Regions from separate parts of the Ensifer sp. 38_S197 genome, predicted to be linked through region 2. Evidence: predicted binding sites of a transcription regulator. Region 2 holds the regulator's gene; each other region holds the start of a gene.

Region 1 (5,358 bases), 1.6 Mb from region 2:
TGGGATCTGGAAGCCAAACAGAAAAACAAGCCTGTTCATGCGCTTGCGGGCATAGCCTCACCCGACGCATTGACGACCGCCTATACGCTGTCGCTCGCCGAGCCGGATGCCATGCGCGAACAGGCGGCGAAATACGCCCACCGGGCGCTTCTCAAGATCAAGGTCGGCACATCGGACGATGCCGCCCGCATCCGCACTGTCCGGGCCGGCGCACCGGAGAGCCGCATCATTCTCGATGCCAATGAAGGCTGGACGCCCGAAACGCTCGCCTACCACTTCGCGATCTGCGCCGAGGAACGGATCGACCTGATCGAGCAGCCGCTGCCGGCCGGGCGCGACGAGGCGCTGGCGACGGTCGCCCGCCCCGTCCCCATTTGCGCGGATGAAAGCGTGCACGCGACCGAGGACCTCGCCGCCCTTGTCGGCCGCTATGACGCGGTCAACATCAAGCTCGACAAGACCGGCGGCCTCACCGAGGCGCTGCGCATGCGCGATCAGGCAGCAGCCCTCGGCCTCAAGGTCATGGTCGGCTGCATGGTCGGCAGTTCGCTGGCGATGGCCCCGGCGATCCTCGTCGCCCAGGGTGCTGATTTCGTCGACCTCGACGGGCCGCTGCTGCTCGCCGAAGATCGCACACCCGGCCTGCGCTACGAGGCTTCGCTCGTCTTCCCCCCGGAGCCGCGTCTCTGGGGCTGAAGATACCAGGCGGTCACCGCGAAGCAGCAACCCGCAAAGGCGACGACCGACATCGAATAGAAGCCGTTCACGCCGTACCAGGCGTAGAAATAGCCGGACAGGAAGGTGAAGATCGCGGTGAAGATGCCGGTGTAGAAGAAATAGAGTCCCTGGGCCGACGCTTCCTGGGATTCCACCACCCGCTCGACGAGCTTGTGCTGCATGCCGGTGTGCATGATCGCGTAGGTGAAGGCGTGGAAGCACTGAAGGACGAAATAGCCGCTGAAGCCGAGATTCATCGGGAAAATGATCCAGCGCACCACCGCAAGCGAACACCCCGACAGGATCATCACCCACACGCTGAAGCGGCGACTGATCGCCTTGGCGAAGATGAACATCGTGACTTCGGCCGCCACGCCCGCGCTCCAGAGCAGGCCGATCTCGGTGCCGCTGTAGCCGATCTGCTGCCAGTAGATCGCCGAGAAGGCGAACAGCATCGCGTGGCTGGCGTTCACCAGCGTCACGCCGATCAGGAGCAGTTGCAGGTCGAGCTGCTTGAGCGACTTCGGCGGCGGCTCGGTGAGCGCGGTGATCGGCGACGGCCGGCGCGGCTTGCCGACACGCGGCGCCGCATAGGCCATGGCGATCGTCAGGCCGAAGCCGATCGCCATCGCCGGCAGCACCATGTCGCTGCCGAAAATGCCGACCATCCAGCCGCCGAGCATCGTCGCACCGATGAATGCGACCGAGCCCCAGAGCCGCATATGGGGGTAGTCGAAGCCCCAGCGCCGGACGCCGGAGAGCGCAATCGCCTCGACGATCGGCACATAGGGCGAATAGACCGCCGATTGCAGCGTGTAGATGACCAGCACCGGCCAGAAGTCGCGGAAATAGAACAGCACCAGTGCGGTCGCGAGCGACAGGAAGCCGGACCAGATCAGCACGATCGTCCGCTCGCCGAGGCGGTCGGCGATGACGCCCGCGATCGGCGCCGTGATGACGCGCACGAACATCGGCAGCGCCAGGACGACGCCGATCTCGAAGTCGGTCATCGAGAGCGTGCTCAACCACATTGGAAAATACGGCATGGCGAAGCCGTTGACGATCAGCGGCGCGCAGAAGAGCAAGGCGATGCGAAGCGCGAAATGGCGCGGCGGAGGGCCCACGGATGCGGGCGCTGAGGTGGGAATCATCGGCTGACCTGATGGCTGTACCCGATCTCTAGCACAGCCCCGGCAGGCCTCGCCATAACCTAGTTTTCGCGACAGGAGCCGAACTGTCGCTCTCCGATCAGGCGGCGCGCTGGGTCAGCAATTGGGCAAGCAGCTTGTCGGCTTCGCCGGAGGCTTCGCTTTCAACGGCGCCGCCACGCATCTGGTGCCAGGTGATGAGTTCCATCGTCCCGTCATGATGCTCGGCAATCGCCGTGCAGCTTTCCACCCAGTCGCCGGTATTGATGTAGCGGATGTCGCCGATGTCTTCGATGACCGCGTGGTGGATGTGCCCGCAGATCACGCCCTGCGCATCGTGGCGACGGGCCTCGTCGGCAACCACCTTCTGGAACTCGCCGATGAAGTTGACGGCATGCTTCACCTGAAGCTTGGCCCAGGAAGAGAACGACCAATAGGGCATGCCGAGGCGGCGGCGGATTGCGGCCAGGCCGATGTTGATGGCGATCGCCGTGTCGTAGGCCCAGTCACCGAGATAGGCGAGCATGCGGGCATTGCGCACCACGACATCGAACTCGTCACCATGGAGCACCAGATAGTTCCGGCCGTCGGCGCCCTCGTGAAGGTAGCGTTGCGCCACCTCGATGCCGCCGAAATGTACGCCGGGAAAATCACGCAGGAATTCGTCGTGATTGCCGGGGACGTAGACGATGCGGGCGCCTTTGCGTGCCTTGCGCAGAAGCTTCTGCACGACGTCGTTGCAGTTCTGCGGCCAGTACCAGCTGCGCTTCAGCCGCCAACCGTCGACGATGTCGCCGACCAGCACGATCGTCTCCGCTTCATGATACCGCAGGAAATCGAGAAGGAAGTCCGTCTTGGCGGCCTTCGACCCGAGATGGACGTCGGAGATGAACAACGTCCTGAGCTTTCGTACGGAGTTGTCTTGCTGCGCCGTCATGCCAGCCTCGTCTGGGTTACGCTTTCTGCCCCCGTGAAAACCAGACTCGTGTTTCAGGAAGATGACATGAGCGCCTTGCCGCCCATCTGGCCGTCAAAATCGATACGGCAAAACTGTACCTCGTTCCGAATTCATGCCAAAAGGCACGACCACGAATGAGGAATGCGAGAGAATGAACACGGGCGACAAAACGAAATCCCAAACCGGTCCGGCCAGCGGCGACATCGACCAGCAGGCCCTTTTCTTCCACCGTTACCCTCGCCCGGGAAAGCTCGAAATCCAGCCCACCAAGCCGCTCGGCAACCAGCGTGACCTGGCGCTCGCCTATTCGCCTGGTGTCGCCGCCCCCTGCATCGCCATCCGCGACAACCCGGAAACCGCCGCGGATTTCACCGCCCGCGCCAACCTGGTCGCCGTTATCTCCAACGGCACGGCCGTGCTCGGCCTCGGCAATATCGGACCGCTGGCTTCGAAGCCTGTCATGGAAGGCAAGGCAGTTCTCTTCAAGAAGTTTGCCGGCATTGACGTCTTCGACATCGAGATCGATGCCTCGAGCATCGACCGCATGGTCGATGTCATCTCGGCGCTCGAACCGACCTTCGGCGGCATCAACCTCGAAGACATCAAGGCGCCCGAGTGTTTCGAGGTCGAGCGTCGCCTGCGCGAAAAGATGCAGATCCCGGTCTTCCATGACGACCAGCACGGAACGGCCATCATCGTCGCAGCCGCCATCCTCAACGGCCTCGAACTCGCGGGCAAGGATATCGCCACGGCGAAGATCGTCACGTCGGGTGCCGGTGCCGCCGCGCTCGCCTGTCTCAACCTGCTCGTGACGCTTGGCGCCAAGCGCGAGAACATCTGGGTGCATGACCTCGAAGGCCTCGTCTACAAGGGCCGCGAAGTGCTGATGGACGAGTGGAAGTCCGTCTACGCGCAGGAGAGCGACAACCGCGTGCTTGCCGACAGCATCGCCGGCGCAGACGTGTTCCTCGGACTTTCCGCAGCCGGCGTGCTGAAGCCGGAACTGCTGGTGCAGATGGCGGAGAAGCCGCTGATCATGGCGCTTGCCAACCCGACGCCGGAAATCATGCCGGAGGCTGCCCGTGCCGCCCGTCCGGATGCGATGATCTGCACCGGCCGCTCGGATTTCCCGAACCAGGTCAACAACGTTCTCTGCTTCCCGCACATCTTCCGCGGCGCGCTCGATTGCGGCGCAAGCACCATCAACGAAGAAATGAAGATGGCGGCAGTCCGCGCCATCGCCGGCCTTGCCCGCGAGGAGCCGTCCGACGTCGCCGCCCGCGCCTATTCCGGCGAGACCCCGGTCTTCGGCCCGGATTACCTGATCCCCTCGCCCTTCGATCAGCGCCTCATCCTGCGCATCGCGCCGGCCGTCGCCAAGGCGGCCGAGGAGAGCGGCGTCGCCACCCGTCCGATCCAGGACTATGACGCCTATCTCGACAAGCTGAACCGCTTCGTCTTCCGCTCGGGCTTCATCATGAAGCCGGTCTTCGCCGCGGCGAAGAACGCCCAGAAGAACCGCGTGATCTTTGCCGAAGGCGAAGACGAACGCGTGCTGCGCGCCGCCCAGGTTCTTCTCGAAGAAGGCACGGCCCGCCCGATCCTGATCGGCCGTCCGCAGATCATCGAGACGCGCCTGCGCCGTTACGGCCTGCGCATCCGTCCCGATGTCGATTTCGAAGTGGTCAACCCCGAAGGCGATCCGCGCTATCGCGACTATGTCGAGGACTATTTCTCGCTCGTCGGCCGCCTGGGCGTGATCCCGGAAGCCGCCCGTACGATCGTGCGCACCAACACGACCGTGATCGGCGCGCTGGCCGTCAAGCGCGGCGAAGCGGATGCGCTGATCTGCGGCGTCGAGGGCCGCTATTCCCGCCACATGCGCGACGTTTCGCAGATCATCGGCAAGCGCGAGGGCGTGCTCGACTTCTCCGCGCTCAGCCTGCTGATCTCGCAGCGCGGCGCCACCTTCTTCACCGATACCTATGTGAGCTACTGCCCGAGCGCCGAGGAAATCGCCCAGACCACCGTCATGGCGGCACAGGAAATCCGCCGCTTCGGCATCACGCCGCGTGCAGCCCTCGTCTCGCATTCGAACTTCGGTTCGCGCGATTCGGAAAGCGCCACCAAGATGCGCAAGGCGCTCCAGCTCGTGCGGGAACTCGCGCCCGACCTCGAAGTCGACGGTGAAATGCACGGCGATGCGGCAATCTCGGAAGCGCTGCGCCAGCGCGTCATGCCGGACAGCAGCCTGCCGGGCGAAGCCAACCTGCTGGTCTTCCCCAATCTCGATGCCGCCAACATCACGCTCGGCGTCGTCAAGACCATGACCGACAGCCTGCATGTCGGCCCGATCCTGCTCGGCTCGGCGCTGCCCGCACACATCCTTTCGCCTTCGGTCACGTCGCGCGGTGTCGTCAACATGGCGGCCCTCGCGGTCGTCGAAGCCAGCCATCCGGGTTGATATGAAGCCGCGGAGATCGCCATCGATCTTCGCGGATACCGGGCGCCAGACCGGCGCCCCCAATGCCATAT
Region 2 (5,358 bases):
CTTCCTCGTCGTCATGAACCTTGGCGCCATTCTGTTGCGACGTCGCTTTGAGCGCCGTTGGTAGTGAGGTAATTTCTATGAACATCATGTCAGAAGCAGCAGTCGAGAAGGCCTTGGATCAGAAAATGAACACTGTGCCCTACAAGATGATCGGCAAGGATGTGTCGGTCTACTACGGCGAGAAGCGGGCGCTTTTCGACGTCAACCTCAACATCCGCGAGAATACGGTAACGGCTCTGATCGGCCCGTCCGGTTGCGGCAAGTCGACCTTCCTGCGCACGCTGAACCGTATGAACGACACCATCGAGAACTGCCGTGTCACCGGCAAGATCACGCTCGATGAGGACGACATCTACGATCCGACCATCGATGTGGTCGAGCTGCGCGCCCGCGTCGGCATGGTCTTCCAGAAGCCGAACCCGTTCCCGAAGTCGATCTACGACAACGTCGCCTACGGTCCGCGCATCCACGGGCTTGCCCGCACCAAGGCGGATTTCGACGAGATCGTCGAAACCAGCCTGCAGAAAGCCGGCCTGTTCAACGAAGTGAAGGATCGCCTGCATGAACCGGGCACCGGCCTTTCCGGTGGCCAGCAGCAGCGCCTTTGCATCGCGCGCGCCGTTGCCGTCAGCCCGGAAGTCATCCTGATGGACGAGCCCTGTTCGGCCCTCGACCCGATCGCGACGGCCAAGGTCGAGGAGCTCATCCACGAACTGCGCACGAACTTCACGATCGTCATCGTGACCCACTCGATGCAGCAGGCCGCCCGCGTGTCGCAGCGCACCGCCATGTTCCACCTCGGCAATCTCGTCGAGGAGAACGACACCGACAAGATGTTCACCAATCCGGATGACCAGCGCACCCAGGATTACATCATGGGCCGCTTCGGCTGAGGCCAATGACGGCTGCAACAGTAACTGGAAAGCGCCCGCAAGGATCGACGATCATGTCCATGCATATCATGTCCGCCTATGACGAAGAACTGAAGTACCTGACGCGCCGCATCTCGGAAATGGGCGGTCTCGCCGAGCAGATGGTCGCCGAATCCGTTCGCGCCCTGGTCAATTCCGACCTGGCTCTGGCGCAGAAGGTGATCTCGGACGACACCATCCTCGACGATGCCGAGCGCCAGATCGGCGAGAAGGCGATCGTCACGATCGCCAAGCGCCAGCCGGTCGCCGCCGACCTTCGCGAGATCATGGGGTCGATCCGCATCGCCTCCGACCTGGAGCGTGTCGGCGACCTCGGCAAGAACACCGCCAAGCGCGTGATCGCCGTCGCCGGTTCCGGCATCCCGCGCAAGCTTGCCCGCGGTCTCGAGCACCTCGCCGAGCTTGCCCTGGTGCAGCTCAAGGAAGTACTCGACGTCTATGCCTCGCGTTCGCCGGAAAAGGCCAACAGCATTCGCGAGCGGGACGAGGAGATCGATGCGATCTACACCTCGCTGTTCCGCGAGCTGCTGACCTACATGATGGAAGACCCGCGCAACATCACGCCCTGCACGCATCTTCTGTTCTGCGCCAAGAACATCGAGCGCATCGGCGACCACGCGACCAATATCGCCGAGACGATCTATTACATGGCAACGGGTGCCCAGCCGGAAGGCGAGCGTCCGAAGGATGACAATACGTCGACGTTGGGCTCGGTCAACGACTGAGCGTTAGACGCGCCGTTCGCAATGCATGCCCCGTGAATATCACCTGGTCGCGGCTCCGGTCGCGGCCCCGAATTCCTGTATCTGAAGCATGCGGCTTTCGCACTGCCTTTGAAAAACGCGGAAATGCTCCAGATTTAGAGTGTCTGAGCGCCGGCCCGGCCACTGGAGCCGCACGGCGCTCGCGGTAAGGAGACGTTACCTGATGTTGCCAAAAATCGCCGTGGTCGAAGACGAAGAGGCGCTGAGCGTCCTGTTGCGTTACAATCTGGAAGCGGAAGGCTTCGACGTCGATACGATCCTCAGGGGTGACGAGGCGGAGATCCGGCTCCAGGAACGCCTGCCCGACCTTCTGATCCTCGACTGGATGCTGCCCGGCGTCTCCGGCATCGAGCTTTGCCGTCGGCTGCGCCAGCGCCCGGAGACGGAGCGGCTGCCGATCATCATGCTGACGGCGCGCGGCGAGGAAAGCGAGCGCGTTCGCGGTCTCGCGACCGGTGCCGACGACTACGTGGTTAAACCCTTCTCGACGCCGGAACTGATGGCTCGCGTCAAGGCGATGCTTCGCCGGGCGAAGCCCGAAGTGCTCTCGACGCTGCTGCGCTGCGGCGACATCGAGCTTGACAGGGAAACCCATCGCGTTCATCGCCGCAGCCGCGAGGTTCGCCTGGGACCGACGGAATTCCGCCTGCTCGAGTTCCTGATGTCCTCTCCGGGCCGGGTCTTCTCGCGCTCGCAGTTGCTGGATGGCGTCTGGGGTCACGACATCTATGTCGACGAAAGGACCGTCGACGTGCATGTCGGCCGCCTGCGCAAGGCGTTGAACTTCTCGACCATGCCGGACGTCATTCGCACGGTCCGCGGCGCCGGCTACTCGCTCGAAAGCTGAGAGGGGCCAACGACAGGCAATTAAAAAGGGGCCGATCAGCCCCTTTTCTTTTGTTCCTGTGCGGAGCTTCAGCGCATCCGCCGACGCTCGGCCGACGGCTGGTAGGCAAGCCGTGCATGGAAGTTGCAATAGGGCGAGGACTCCGGCGAGTCATTGCCGCAGAAGTGGAATTCTTCCTTCAGCGGATCGCCGATCGGCCACTTGCAGGTGCGTTCGGTGAGCTGGGTCAGCTCAAGGCGGCGCGACATCGGCACGACCACGTCCGTGCTGATGCTGAAGTTCTGCTCGGCCACGAGATCGACTTCGATCTCTTCCTTGAGAACGGTGGCGCCGGACGGACGGGCAACGGTGCGGGTCGAAACGCGCGAGGCGTAGTTCGGAGCGCGCGGGGCCGAGGTCGGCCGCTTCGGGCGGGCCGCCGCCGTGGCGCTGCCGCCAGCCTTGGCGCGTCCGGGAAGGCTCAGGCGGTGAACCTTGCCGATGACAGCGTTACGGCTGACGCCGCCGAGCTGCGCCGCGATCTGGCTTGCGCTCAGGCCCTCGGACCAAAGCTTCTTCAGTTTCTCCACCCGCTCGTCAGTCCAGTTCATCTCTGCACTCTCCGTTCTCAGCGTTGGGGATGGCAGAATCCCTCACCGCACCCCGGCTGAACCCCGAGGTTGCAAACGCGATAACTCTTTTGGTGACTAGGTCCGCCGCATGCGTCTAGTAATTGAATGTTAACGTACTGACCGCTGGACTCCGTGGCAAGAGTCCGGGGAATCACGCCGAATCGAATTCGTAGTTTTCCCCAACTTGCTCGATCAGCGTTGCATTTTTGCAAGCCCTTCCGGCCGATTTTTTCGTCGCAGGGAAACGGGTCTCGCCATCGCGCTGCAAGGCTTGGTTTTGTTGACATTGCGGTGCGAAATGGGAATAGTGCCTGCGCCGCCGAAAGGCGGCATTTTTGATTTTTATCGGGCCGCATGAAGCTGCGGTACCGATGCCGATTGGAGTGAAGGAGAGCCTCGCATGACTGCAACCACGCCGCTTTACGATACCTACATGCGCGCGCCGTTGCGTTTCGAGCGAGGAGAGGGCGTCTGGTTGATCGCCGAAGACGGCTCGCGTTACCTCGATTTCGCCGCCGGCGTTGCCGTGAACTCGCTCGGCCACGCGCATCCGCATCTCGTCGAGGCGCTGAAGGCGCAGGCCGAGAAGGTCTGGCACCTTTCCAACCTTTACGAAGTTCCGGGGCAGGAAAGCCTTGGCCGCCGCCTGGCTGCCGTCACTTTCGCCGATCGGGTCTTCTTTACCAATTCCGGTGCGGAAGCGCTGGAATGCGCGATCAAGACGGCGCGGCGCTATCACTTCGCCAAGGGCCAGCCGGAGAAGTTTCACGTCATCACCTTCGAGGGCGCCTTCCACGGCCGCACGATCGCGACGATCGCCGCCGGGGGCCAGCAGAAGTACATCGAAGGTTTCGGACCAAAGGCCCCGGGCTTCTATCAGGTTCCGTTCGGCGACCTCGCGGCCGTCAAGAATGCGATCACCGAAGAGACCGCCGCGATCCTGATCGAGCCGATCCAGGGCGAGGGCGGCATTCGCCCGGCGACGAAGGAATTCCTGCAGGAACTGCGCGCGCTCTGCGACGAGTTCGGCCTGCTCCTGATCCTCGACGAGGTCCAGACCGGCGTCGGCCGTACCGGCAAGCTCTTCGCCCATGAATGGGCGGGCATCCGCCCGGATATCATGGCCGTTGCGAAGGGCATCGGCGGCGGCTTCCCGCTCGGTGCTTGCCTGGCGACGGAAGAGGCGGCGGCCGGCATGGTGGCGGGCACGCATGGCTCCACCTATGGCGGCAACCCTCTGGCGATGGCCGTCGGCAACGCCGTGCTTGACGTCATCCTCGCTGACGGCTTCCTCGCCCATGTGCGCGATGTGGCGCTCGTCTTCCGCCAGGGACTCGCCTCGCTGAAAGACCGCTACCCGGACGTCATCGAGGACATCCGCGGCGACGGCCTGATGCTGGGCATCAAGGTAAAGGGCCCCTCGGCCGATCTTTTGAAGGAAATCCGCGCCGAGAAGCTCCTGGCCGTGCCGGCGGGCGACAATGTGCTGCGCTTGCTGCCGCCGCTGACGGTGACGGCGGAGGAAGCGCGCGAGGGCCTTGCGCGCATCGAGCGCGCTGCCGAAGCAGTTCGGAAGGCCGGCGGCAACGCCGCTGCTTAACGGATAGGACCGACGCCGACACAGGGTGTTAGAATGACCCTCGTGCGTTCACGCGGAATGCGGGCGCACCACGGATCGATTTTTCAGACAGGAACCGAGTACGATGGCAGGCACCAGACATTTTCTCGATCTTTCGGCCGTGACGGCCGCCGATCTCCGGACGATCATCGACGACGCCCGCGTCCGAAAGGCGGCGACCAAGGCCGGAACCGCCGAGAAGCCGCTCGCCGGCAAGATGCTGGCGATGATCTTCGAAAAGCCGTCCACCCGCACACGCGTGTCCTTCGACGTCGGCATGCGTCAGCTCGGCGGCGAAACCCTGTTCCTGTCGGGCACGGAGATGCAGCTCGGTCGCGCCGAGACCATCGGCGATACGGCCAAGGTCCTGTCGCGCTATGTCGACGCGATCATGATCCGCACCACCGACCACCGCCGCCTGCTGGAATTGGCGGAGCATGCGACGGTACCCGTCATCAACGGTCTCACCGACGATACCCATCCCTGCCAGATCATGGCCGACATCATGACCTTCGAAGAGCATCGCGGACCGGTGAAGGGCAAGACGATCGCCTGGACCGGTGACGGCAACAACGTCCTGCACTCG
Region 3 (5,358 bases), 580 kb from region 2:
TAGTCCTGAGCGCGGTCCGACCAGCGCAGGCCGCCACGGGCGACCTTGCCGAAGCGCAGATGCACGCCCTCGACCTCGGTGCCGTAGACGAAGATTTCGCGGAACGGGCGCGGTTCCGGCAGGCCGTCGAGCTGCTTCGGATCGAGCTTGAAGGCGAGAACCGCGCGCGGCTTGCCCTCTGCATCATGCTGGAAGTAGTTGGTCCGGAGCGTCGCTTCGATCGCGTTGACGTAGCGGCGCAGGATGCGGTCTTCGTCGAGGCTCGGAACGGCTGACAGCGCGTCTTCGATCGCGGAAAGCAGGGCGCTGCACTTCTTGGCACGCGGCTTTTCCTCGAGCTTCGGATCCATGCGGGTCACGAACAGCTTGAAGATATCGGCTGCGATCGCCGGATACTTGTTCAGCGTGTCGGCGATATAGCCCTGCGAATAGGTGATGCCGGCCTGGCGCAGATAGCGGGCATAGGCGCGCAGCACCGTGACTTCGCGGGCATTGAGCCCAGCAAGCAGGATCAGCCGGTTGAAGTTGTCGTCCTCGATCGTGCCGTTCCAGGCGGCGAGGAAGGCCTCTTCCAGGGCCGGGCCCGTCTTGTCGAGGTTCAGCGTGTGTCCGTCGCGGTGGATCAGCTCCATGTCGTGCAGCACGACCTTGCGCTCGTCTTCGCCATGGGCCTCGACGCCGATGTCGTAGGTCTGCTCGCTGATCACCCGGAAACCGAGGTTTTCGAGCAGCGGCACGCGGCGCGACAGCGATACGGGCTCGCCGGCATGGAAGATCTTCAGCTCTGCCGTATCAGCGCGCGTGACGGCGCGCGGGTAGTGATAGAAGGAGATCCGGATCGGGTCTTCCGTCTTGCAGGCGGCGATACCCGCGAGGTCCGCATAGGCTTCCGCCGGCGTGAAGAACGACTGATAGGCCTCGTCGACATTGAGTCCGATGCCGTCCTTGCGCGCGAGCAGATCGAACCGGTCGATCCAGCGCGTCACGATTTCACGAACGGCTTCCTCGAGCTTGGCCTGCGGAATGCGCGGGGTCTTGCCGGCGGAACGGCCGATAATGAAGTGGACGCGGGCCAGGCCGCCTTCCGGGAAGGCCGGGTAGTAAGCCGAGACGCGGCCGTCATAGACCGTCTTCAGGTAGTCGCCGATCTTCTCGCGAACGTCCGAATCATATTGTTCGCGCGGCACGAAGACGATGACCGAGACGAAACGGTCGAAATGGTCGATGCGCGGCAGCACGCGAATGCGCGGCCGGTCGCCGAGTTCGTTGATCTGCTCGCAGAAGGCGGCAAGCAGGCCGACATCGATCTGGAACAGGTCGTCACGCGGGTAGGATTCCAGCGTGTTTGCCAGCATCTTGCCGGAATGGCTCTGCGGATCGTAGCCGAAGTGATCGACGATCTTCTCGATCTTGTGGCGCAGCAGCGGGATCTCGGATGCCTGGCGGGTGTAGGCCGTGGAGGTAAACAGGCCGACGATGCGCAGTTCCCCGGTGACATTGCCGTCGGCATCAAAACGCTTGACGCCGACATAGTCCATATAGGCGCGGCGATGCACGACCGACTTGACGTTGGCCTTGGTGACGATCAGGAAATCCGGACCGTCAAGGAAGGCGAGGATTTCCGGCGTGGTCAGCACCGCGTCCTTGCCCTGGCGCAGGACGCGGACGTCCGGGTTGGAAAGAATACCGAGGCCCCTGCCCTTGCCGCGTTCGACGGCTGCCTTCTCGCCCTTGCCCGAATAGGTGTATTCGCGCATGCCGAGGAAGGTGAAGTTGTTGTCGCGCAGCCAGCGAAGGAAGGCGAGCGCCTCGTCGCGGTCGCTCTTCTTGCGCGACGCATTGTAGGCCTCGAGCTCCTGCATGGCCTGGTCGAGCAGCGCCGTCATCGCCGGCCAGTCGTGCACGGTCTGATGCACCTGCTCCAGCACGTCGCGAATGCGGTTGCTGAGATGTTCGGCCTCGACGGGCGCGAGCTTGGTCAGATGGATCTGGATGTGGCTGACGCGGTGCGCCGGATCGCTTGCCTCTTCCGGATCGAAGAGCTTCGCCGGCTTGCCCGGTTCCTGAACCAGAATGGGGTGGATCGCGAGGTGAATATCGCGGTGCGTGCTGGTGATCTCTCCCATGATCGAATCATAGAGAAACGGCATGTTGCGTTCGGTAATCGCGATGATAGAAACCTCGGTGCCGCCAGGTGCGACGCCGGCGACGCTCTCGACCGAAACCTGTGGCTTGCCGCCGTCCCAGCGGGCGAGTTCACGGTGCGCATGGGCTGCAATCAGCGCCAGCATGTCCGCCGAATAGAGATCGAGGTCGTCGTTGCTGGCCCCACCGAAGAGGATCTCCGGCGCCAGCCCGTCGACGCCCAGTTTGATGGCGGCCGCCTTTGCTGCGTCGATGTGTCTGTCCCGCTTCGGATTGTATTTCACGCCCATGAAGTCTCTCCCACTCATGATAGGCCAAACCCTATCAGAACCATGGCTAATGGCGACCGCTTTTTACGCCGATTTCGGCAAAATCGAGCCCAAAATCGGAGAATTTCACGTGAAAACAGCTTAAATCCATTTAAATCGAAGGCAATTTCGCGAAAATTGCTCGAAAATCGATGAAAAAGCACGAAAACGCCAGCGGCTTCTGCGGGACCCATCTGCCATCGGCTGTTGACAGGGCGGTGACAGTCGGGTGATCAGAGTTTCTAGACTGAAGGATTGGACTCGTCGATGCCCGAAATGCCCTCCCTGCCCGGCGCCGTCATCGTCATCTCGAGCCATGTCGTGCGTGGCAAGGTCGGCAACCGGGCCGCAGTCTTCGCGCTGGAGACGCTGGGGCATCCGGTCTGGGCACTGCCGACGGTCATTCTTCCCTGGCATCCCGGGCATGGGCGCTCGACGCGGGTCACCATTCCGGATGCGGATTTCCAGTCGGTAATCGACGATCTCATTGCAGCGCCCTGGGTGGGCGAGGTGCGCGCCGTGCTTTCGGGCTATCTCGGCTCGACCGGTCAGGCCGAAGGTGTCGCGCGCCTGGTGGCAGCCCTCAGGGAGCGTAATCCCAAGCTCATCTATGCCTGCGATCCCGTCATCGGCGATGCCGGCGGGCTCTATGTTCCGGAGGCGACCGCGACGGCTATTCGCGACCGGTTGCTGCCGCTTGCCAATCTGGCGACGCCGAACCGCTTCGAGCTTGCCTGGCTCTCCGGCGCCACGCTGGAAACGAATACGGCAATCCTCGATGCTGCTCTCGGCCTCGGCCCGGCCCGCGTGCTGGTGACCTCGGCAGTGCCGATGATGAGCGGCGGCACGGGCAACCTCTTCCTTTCGGGCAATCATGCGCTGCTCGCCGAGCATCGGCTGGTCGAGAATCCGCCGAATGGCACAGGCGACTTGCTGACTGCCGTGTTCCTTGCGCGACTTCTCGAAGGACTGTCGGAAGAGCGCGCATTGCAGATGGCGACCGCGAGCGTGTTCGAGATCATCGCGCGCAGCGTCAAGCGCGGTGCCGATGAACTGACGATCGAGCAGGATGCCTCGAGCCTTTCGACGCCGATGGCGATGGTGCAGATGCGCCGTCTGGTGCATCCGAATCAGATACGGCGAAAATAGAAAATAGAAGAAGCTGTTCATCGACGATGCCTGGAAGACATCGTGGATTGAACTTTAGATCATGATGATTTTCATGACTTGGAGCGTGATGCGGGCGAAGGCCCGCGTCTGGCTCGAAGCAGCAGCGGAGAAACCGATGGACAAGCAGCAGCAGCGTTTTCCGGATCACCTTCTGAACGGCTACCACAACTTCATGAATGGCCGCTTCAACGAACAGCAGAAACGCTACAAGGCGCTCGCGGAATCCGGCCAGAAGCCGAAGACGATGGTCGTCGCCTGTTGCGATTCGCGTGCGGCGCCGGAAACGATCTTCGACAGCGGCCCGGGCGAACTCTTCGTCGTGCGCAACGTTGCCAATCTGATGCCGCCCTATGAACCCGACGGTCATTATCACTCGACGTCGGCCGCCCTGGAGTTCGCCGTGCAGTCGTTGCGCGTCAGCGATATCGTCGTGATGGGGCATGGCCGCTGTGGCGGCATCAAGGCGGCACTCGATCCGGATGCCGAGCCCTTGTCGCCCGGTGATTTCATCGGTCGCTGGATGCACCTCCTGAAGCCGGCAGCCGAGCAGATCCAGAGCAACGACATCATGACCCAGGCGGAGCGCCAGCGCGCGCTCGAGCGGGTCTCGATCCGCAACTCGCTTGCAAACCTGCGCACCTTTCCCTGCGTTCAGATCCTTGAGGCCAAGGGCAAGCTGCATCTGCATGGCGCCTGGTTCGACATCTCGACCGGCGAGCTCTGGGTGATGGACCCGGCGACCGGCGACTTCTCCCGTCCGGGCATGTAGCCAGCAAAAAGCCCGGTCCATTCGAACCGGGCTTGAGACTTTCTCAGAAAAGGTCGGATATCCGAAAGATCAGAGGCCGTCGATCTCCGCGCCGATGATGGCAATTGCCTGCTGGTAGACGCTTGCCGCGTTCCAGCCCTGGATCGCAGCGAAGTTCGCCTGGCCGGGCTGATAGCCCGCACCCGGCTGCCAGCCGTGGCCGCGCAGGAAGTTGGCGGTCGAAGCCAGTGCGTCGGCCTTGGAACGCACCATGTCGATGTGGCCATTGCCATCGCCATCGACGCCGTACTTCAAGACGTTGGCCGGCAGGAACTGGGTCTGGCCGATCTCGCCGTGGGCAGCACCGTGCGCATCCGGGCTCAGATCGCCGCGCTGCACGAGCTGCAGCGCCGCATAGAGCTGGTCGGTGAAGTAGTCCGAGCGGCGGCAGTCATAGGCAAGCGTCGACACGGCCGAGAGCGTATGCTCCTTGCCCATGAAGCCGCCGAAGCCGGTCTCCATGCCCCAGATGGCGATCAGCGGGCCGGCCGGCACGCCGAAACGCTGCTCGATGCTGGTGAACAGCGCGGCGTTCTGCTGCTTCATCTTCTTGCCGCGGGAAATGATCGCCTGGCCACCGCGCTTCTGCATGAACTGGTCAAGCGACAGCTTGAAGCTCTTCTGGCCGCGGTCGGCGCGGATCGTCGCCTTGTTGTAGGAGACGCTCGACAGGGCGCGATCGAGGACTGCAGGGCTGATCCCGTTGCCGGAGGCTTCCTGCTTGAAGTTCTGCACCCAGGCAGCAAAGCCGCTGCCGTCATTGCCGCATTGGGCAGCAGATGCCATAGCCGGAAAAATTGCAGTCGAAATCAGGGCAGCAAGCCCCACTGCTACGCACTTTGCCCTGTGCATGAAATACCCCGTCATAGCCCGAATCTCGTTGCTTTCAAAAAATGCCAGCCTTCGCCGGCGGTGTCACCTACCGGG
Region 4 (5,358 bases), 760 kb from region 2:
CGGGGCTTGCCTTGGTCCAGGAATTCTTGAGCTTGTCGAGGCGGGTGCGCTCGTCCTTGAGCCCTGCCGCGACGAGCGCCTTGCGCAGTGACGGGATGCGGCCGGAGAGCAAATCCGCATGGATATCAGGGAAATCGAGCTTCAGGCGCTGCATGTCACCGGTTTCGTCGCGCTTGGTTTTCTTCGACATGCTCATTCCCGCGTCGTTCGTCCAGGCCGTTTCAGCGAAACCACATGCCTCGTCTCCGCAACCGCGTGAACTTGGCGAAGCAGCGCTTTCGCGTTTCTGGCGCAGCCGCGCGGATGACAATGCAGGGTGCCTGAGCCGAGGTGATCTCGTCCAAGCCTCCGCCGCGCTCCCACGCTTCTGCGCGACATGCTCTAGCGTGGTCGATCGCCCGGTGCGAGCGAAATAGCCCACTATCCTCTGTCCTTTACGGACCATTGCCGATAGAACCGGGATCGAAGCGGTGCGCCGCGCGATATCCAATCGGTATGTTCGCTCGACGCTTTGACGTCATGCATCCAGCTTTACGCAAGTCCCTTCGCCTATCGTCACCTCAATGGCCGGGATGTGACACGGCGAATGAAGGACAATGATATGTCAACCGATATCGAGCATTATCGCGACCCATCCGATTCGATGGTCGCCCTCTATCTCGCCAACAACGACGGCGACGAACTCACCGATGCCCTAGTCGCCGCGCTTGAAGACGCGTTCCGCATTCTGCGCGACGAGATCTCCGGCGAGACGATGCACTGAAGCGGTGCCGCTTATCGCGGCCGCTGGTTGGGTTGCCGCCGTAGCCGCCATGTCCGATGGACGCTGTCCGACGGAAGAATGCTCGTCAGCCCCAGTGCGCAGCTCTTCTCGGTTCGATCGAGATGTCTTGTCGCGTCAGTTTTTCCGCAGCAGCGCCTCCACCGAAAGAGCGGCCGCCAGCACCGCCGCATCCGTTCCTTTCCTGCCCACCAGCATCATGCCGGCCGGGCGCTGGAGGTTCGGCATCGGCAGCGTGATGGCGCTGAGGTCGAACTGGTTGGCGATCTGGCAATTGCGCAGCAACAGATCCTCCACGCGGTTGTATTCCGCCCGGTCCGCTTCGACGCTTGCGATCGGCACGGCGGCGATCGGTGTCGTCGGCAGCGCGATGAGATCGTAGGGCGAAAGCCGCTCGTCCATTGCGGCGGCGAGCCCGCGCCGCGTTTCCAGCAAGGCGGCGATGGCTGCATCGGGTACGGTGAGACGGCGCCGAAGCGGCAGCTTGACCCTGTCGTCGACGGGGGCCGCGGCGTCATTCAGCCAGCCGGCATGGATGCGGCTTGCTTCCAGCCCGGCGATCGAGCCGATTCGCGTCGCTTCGCCGAGCTTCTCCATCAGGTCCTCCAATGTGAAGTCGGCGATTTCCGCGCCGGCCTTGGCCAACCGGCCGAGGCTTGCCGAGAAGGCATCGGCGATTTCGGGCGAGAGGTCTTCGAACAGCCTTCCCCGGGGGATGCCGATGCGAAGGCCTGCAATCGGGCGAGCGACAAGCGGTTTCGGTTGCTCACCGGTCATCACGGCATCAGCCGTCGCGCAATCGGCAACCGTTCGCGCAAGCGGCCCGAGCGAATCGAGGGCGGGCGACAGCGGAAAGGCGCCCTGGAGTGGAATGCGGCTGGCGGTCGGCTTGAAGCCGACGATGCCGTTCAGCGCCGCGGGGATGCGTATGGAGCCGCCGGTGTCGGAACCGATGGCAATGTCGCAAGTGCCTTCGGCTGCCGAAACCCCGGCGCCGGAAGACGAGCCGCCGGGGATGAGGCTCTCGTTTGTGGCGTTGCCGGGCACCGGGTAGTGCGGATTGAGGCCGACCGCGGTGAAGGCGAATTCCGTCATATGGGTCTTGCCGATGATCACAGCGCCGGCAGCGCGCAGTCGCTGAATGGCGAGGGCATCTTTCGCGGCCGGGACCGCATTGCGGCGGATGATGGAGCCGGCAAGCGTCGGTTCGCCGGCAACGTCGAAAAGGTCCTTGATCGAAACGATCTTGCCGTCGAGCGGACCGAGGCTCGTGCCGTCCCGTCGGCGGCGGTCGGCGGCATCGGCTTCCGCGCGGGCATTTTCCGCATAGAGGCGCACGAAGGCTTTTTCTTCGCGCCGGCGATCGTTGAGCCGGCTCAGGATCTGTTCCATGCGGTCGCGGGCGGGAGTGTTGGCGGAGTGAGACACGATGATGACCTGTCGATTTGGTGTCGCCGCGCGGCGGCATGAGGCGGGATCATTGCCCGGATTCGCATCTGCGGTCAGGCTTTCTTCTTTGATAGCAGCATTGGCGGCGAAAGCCATTGCTCCGATGCCGAACGAGGTGGTCCCGACCTTCACCGAACTGTCGCCAAACCGTTCAAATAGTTTCATGCGGCTGTTACGTCGCTGACATCGGCATGACCAAAGGTCCGGCACGCGCGGTCGCGCTGCCGAATCGGAGGTCTGTTTGGCCGATATCCTCAAGACGCTTTCCCGGCGTTCTTTCCTGCTTTCCGCCGGTGCCGCGGGCTTCGTCGCCTCATCCGGCCTTGCGACACCCTTCTATGCTAGAGGCTACGGCCGGCCGGAATTCATTCACGGAGTGCAATCGGGTGATGTCGATACCTCCTCCGGCATGATCTGGACCCGAGTGGATCGACCGTCGCGGGTGTCGGTCGAGTATTCGACGACCGAGAGCTTTGCCAATCCGGTTCGGCTTGCCGATCTCACGGCGACGCCCCAAACCGATTGCGCGGTCAAGTGTTCGCTCGACGGGCTGCTGCTGGACCAAGACATCTTCTACCGTTTCACCGCCACGGATCTTTATGATGTCAATCGTGTCTCCGAGCCGGTGGTCGGCCGGTTTCGCACCGCCCCCTTGCGCAAGCGCTCGGTCCGGTTTGTCTGGTCCGGCGATACGGCGGGCCAGGGCTGGGGCATCGACGATGTCGGTATGAAGACCTATTCGACCATGCGGCTGCACGAGCCGGATTTCTTCATTCATTCCGGCGATACGATCTATGCCGACAACCCCATCCCCGACGAGATTCCCCTTCGCGATGGCGGCGTCTGGAAGAACCAGGTGGTCACGCATGAGAAGCGCGACGTGGCGCGCACGCTCGAGGAATATCGCGGCCAATGGAAATACAACCTGCTCGACGAGCATGTCCGGCAGTTGAACGCGGTCTGCCCCACCTTCTACCAGTGGGATGACCATGAGGTCCTGAACAACTGGTCGGCCTCGACCGATCTTCGCGACGATCCGCGCTATCCGGAAAAGGACGTCGCCGTCTATGCCGAGCGGGCGGCCCGGGCGTTCCACGAGATGACACCGATCCGCACACCGGCGACGCAGCCCGGCCGCATCTTCCGCAAGGTCGGCTATGGGCCGTTGCTCGACGTGTTCTTCGTCGACCTCAGATCCTATCGCGGCGCCAACCAGGGCGAGGGCGGCGGTGCGCTATTCGGCTGGCGGCAGGCGGACTGGCTGAAGCGCGAACTTGCCGCTTCGCGCGCGGTCTGGAAGGTGATCGCCTGCGACATGCCGATCGGTCTCGTCGTCTGGGACGATTATGCCAACAGGCGCGGTTCGGACGCGATCGCCAATGGCGACAATGGTGCGCCTCAGGGACGTGAGCGCGAATTCGCCGATCTCCTGCGTTTCATCCGCGACAACGGCATCGACAATCTCGTCTGGCTGACGGCGGACGTGCACTATACCGCCGCGCATCACTACGATCCCGCGCGCGCCGCCTTCAAGGACTTCACGCCTTTCTGGGAATTTGTGTCGGGGCCGCTGCATTCCGGCACCTATGGGCCGAAGGAGCTCGACATGACCTTCGGGCCGGAGGTCCGCTTCATCAAGGCGTCCGGCGGCGGCATCGACAGCAACCTGCCGCCATCGGCCGGTCTGCAGTTCTTCGGCATCGTCGATATCAACGGTCAGACAGAGCGGATGACGGTCCGTTTGATGGACCGGCAGGACCAGGAACTCTGGCGCGTGACGCTCGATCCGGCCGCGATTGCATGACGAATCTGGTCCAGGCCGGCCGCTTCTCAAACTCTGTTCGCGAGACCCCTGGCGGGTGCAAACCCATGGCCTACCGGCATTCGAACGCGGCGCTCGTGCGCGCGCCCCCTTTCGCAATCGCAAAAAAACCTGTATGAGCGCGACCATTGAAAAAGCGGCGTGGCCCATCGGGGCTTGCCCTGAACCTCCGAGACGAAAAATGAGCATTCGTAACATCGCGATTATCGCGCACGTCGACCATGGGAAAACGACCCTTGTTGACGAGCTCCTGAAGCAGTCGGGCTCGTTCCGCGAAAACCAGCGCGTTGCCGAGCGCGTCATGGACTCCAACGACCTCGAAAAAGAGCGCGGTATCACCATTCTCGCCAAGGCGACTTCGGTCGAATGGAAGGGAACCCGCATCAACATCGTCGATACCCCCGGCCACGCCGACTTTGGTGGTGAAGTCGAGCGCATCCTGTCGATGGTGGACGGCGCCATCGTTCTCGTCGACGCTTCTGAAGGCCCGATGCCGCAGACGAAGTTCGTCGTCGGCAAGGCGCTGAAGGTCGGCCTGAAGCCGATCGTCGCGATCAACAAGATCGACCGTCCGGACGGCCGCCACGAGGAAGTCATCAACGAAGTCTTCGACCTCTTCGCCAATCTCGACGCCTCCGACGAACAGCTCGACTTCCCGATCCTCTACGGTTCGGGCCGCGATGGCTGGATGAACGTCGCTCCCGAAGGTCCGAAGGACCAGGGCATGGCGCCGCTTCTCGACCTCGTTCTGAAGCACGTGCCGGAGCCGACGGTTGCCGAAGGTCCGTTCAGCATGATCGGCACGATCCTTGAAGCCAACCCCTTCCTCGGCCGCATCATCACCGGCCGTATCCATTCGGGCTCGCTGAAGCCGAACCAGGCCGTCAAGGTTCTGGGCCAGGACGGCAAGCTGCTCGAAAATGGCCGTATCTCGAAGATCCTTGCCTTCCGTGGCATCGAGCGTCAGCCGATCGACGAAGCGCATGCGGGCGACATCGTCGCGATCGCTGGTCTCACCAAGGGCACCGTCGCCGATACCTTCTGCGACCCGAGCGTTGCCGAGGCGCTGACCGCGCAGCCGATCGACCCGCCGACCGTCACCATGTCCTTCATCGTCAACGACAGTCCGCTTGCCGGCACCGAAGGCGACAAGGTCACGAGCCGCGTCATCCGTGACCGCCTGTTCAAGGAGGCCGAAGGCAACGTTGCGCTGAAGATCGAAGAATCCTCCGAGAAGGATTCGTTCTTCGTCTCCGGCCGCGGCGAACTGCAGCTTGCGGTTCTGATCGAGACCATGCGCCGCGAA

What was found. Region 2 encodes PhoB, which activates phosphate uptake and scavenging genes when phosphate is short. Its sites were predicted from a motif close to TGTCATNNANCTGTCAT; they were not measured.
Region 1: a site for PhoB is predicted at 2,853-2,869, ahead of AC1Z3V_RS27220 (UDP-2,3-diacylglucosamine diphosphatase). Genes of this name have one in related genera too.
Region 3: a site for PhoB is predicted at 2,661-2,677, ahead of AC1Z3V_RS16955 (NAD-glutamate dehydrogenase). Genes of this name have one in related genera too.
Region 4: a site for PhoB is predicted at 2,390-2,406, ahead of AC1Z3V_RS16110 (alkaline phosphatase D family protein). Genes of this name have one in related genera too.

The regions. Positions count from the first base shown of each region.
Region 1 is NZ_JBXOVZ010000002.1:2,924,571-2,929,928, forward strand. Features, by position in the region: gene dgcA (N-acetyl-D-Glu racemase DgcA) at 1-696, shown strand, start outside; gene AC1Z3V_RS27215 (MFS transporter) at 648-1,868, opposite strand; gene AC1Z3V_RS27220 (UDP-2,3-diacylglucosamine diphosphatase) at 1,966-2,802, opposite strand; gene AC1Z3V_RS27225 (NADP-dependent malic enzyme) at 2,975-5,287, shown strand.
Region 2 is NZ_JBXOVZ010000002.1:1,358,449-1,363,806, forward strand. Features, by position in the region: gene pstA (phosphate ABC transporter permease PstA) at 1-64, shown strand, start outside; gene pstB (phosphate ABC transporter ATP-binding protein PstB) at 78-893, shown strand; gene phoU (phosphate signaling complex protein PhoU) at 944-1,657, shown strand; gene phoB (phosphate regulon transcriptional regulator PhoB) at 1,860-2,543, shown strand; gene AC1Z3V_RS19710 (GcrA family cell cycle regulator) at 2,612-3,133, opposite strand; gene AC1Z3V_RS19715 (aspartate aminotransferase family protein) at 3,555-4,754, shown strand; gene argF (ornithine carbamoyltransferase) at 4,858-5,358, shown strand, end outside.
Region 3 is NZ_JBXOVZ010000002.1:777,584-782,941, reverse strand. Features, by position in the region: gene AC1Z3V_RS16955 (NAD-glutamate dehydrogenase) at 1-2,435, opposite strand, end outside; gene pdxY (pyridoxal kinase PdxY) at 2,721-3,602, shown strand; gene AC1Z3V_RS16945 (carbonic anhydrase) at 3,739-4,392, shown strand; gene AC1Z3V_RS16940 (lytic murein transglycosylase) at 4,462-5,283, opposite strand.
Region 4 is NZ_JBXOVZ010000002.1:595,054-600,411, reverse strand. Features, by position in the region: gene AC1Z3V_RS16125 (hypothetical protein) at 1-190, opposite strand, end outside; gene AC1Z3V_RS16120 (hypothetical protein) at 602-763, shown strand; gene AC1Z3V_RS16115 (amidase) at 899-2,173, opposite strand; gene AC1Z3V_RS16110 (alkaline phosphatase D family protein) at 2,472-4,034, shown strand; gene typA (translational GTPase TypA) at 4,234-5,358, shown strand, end outside.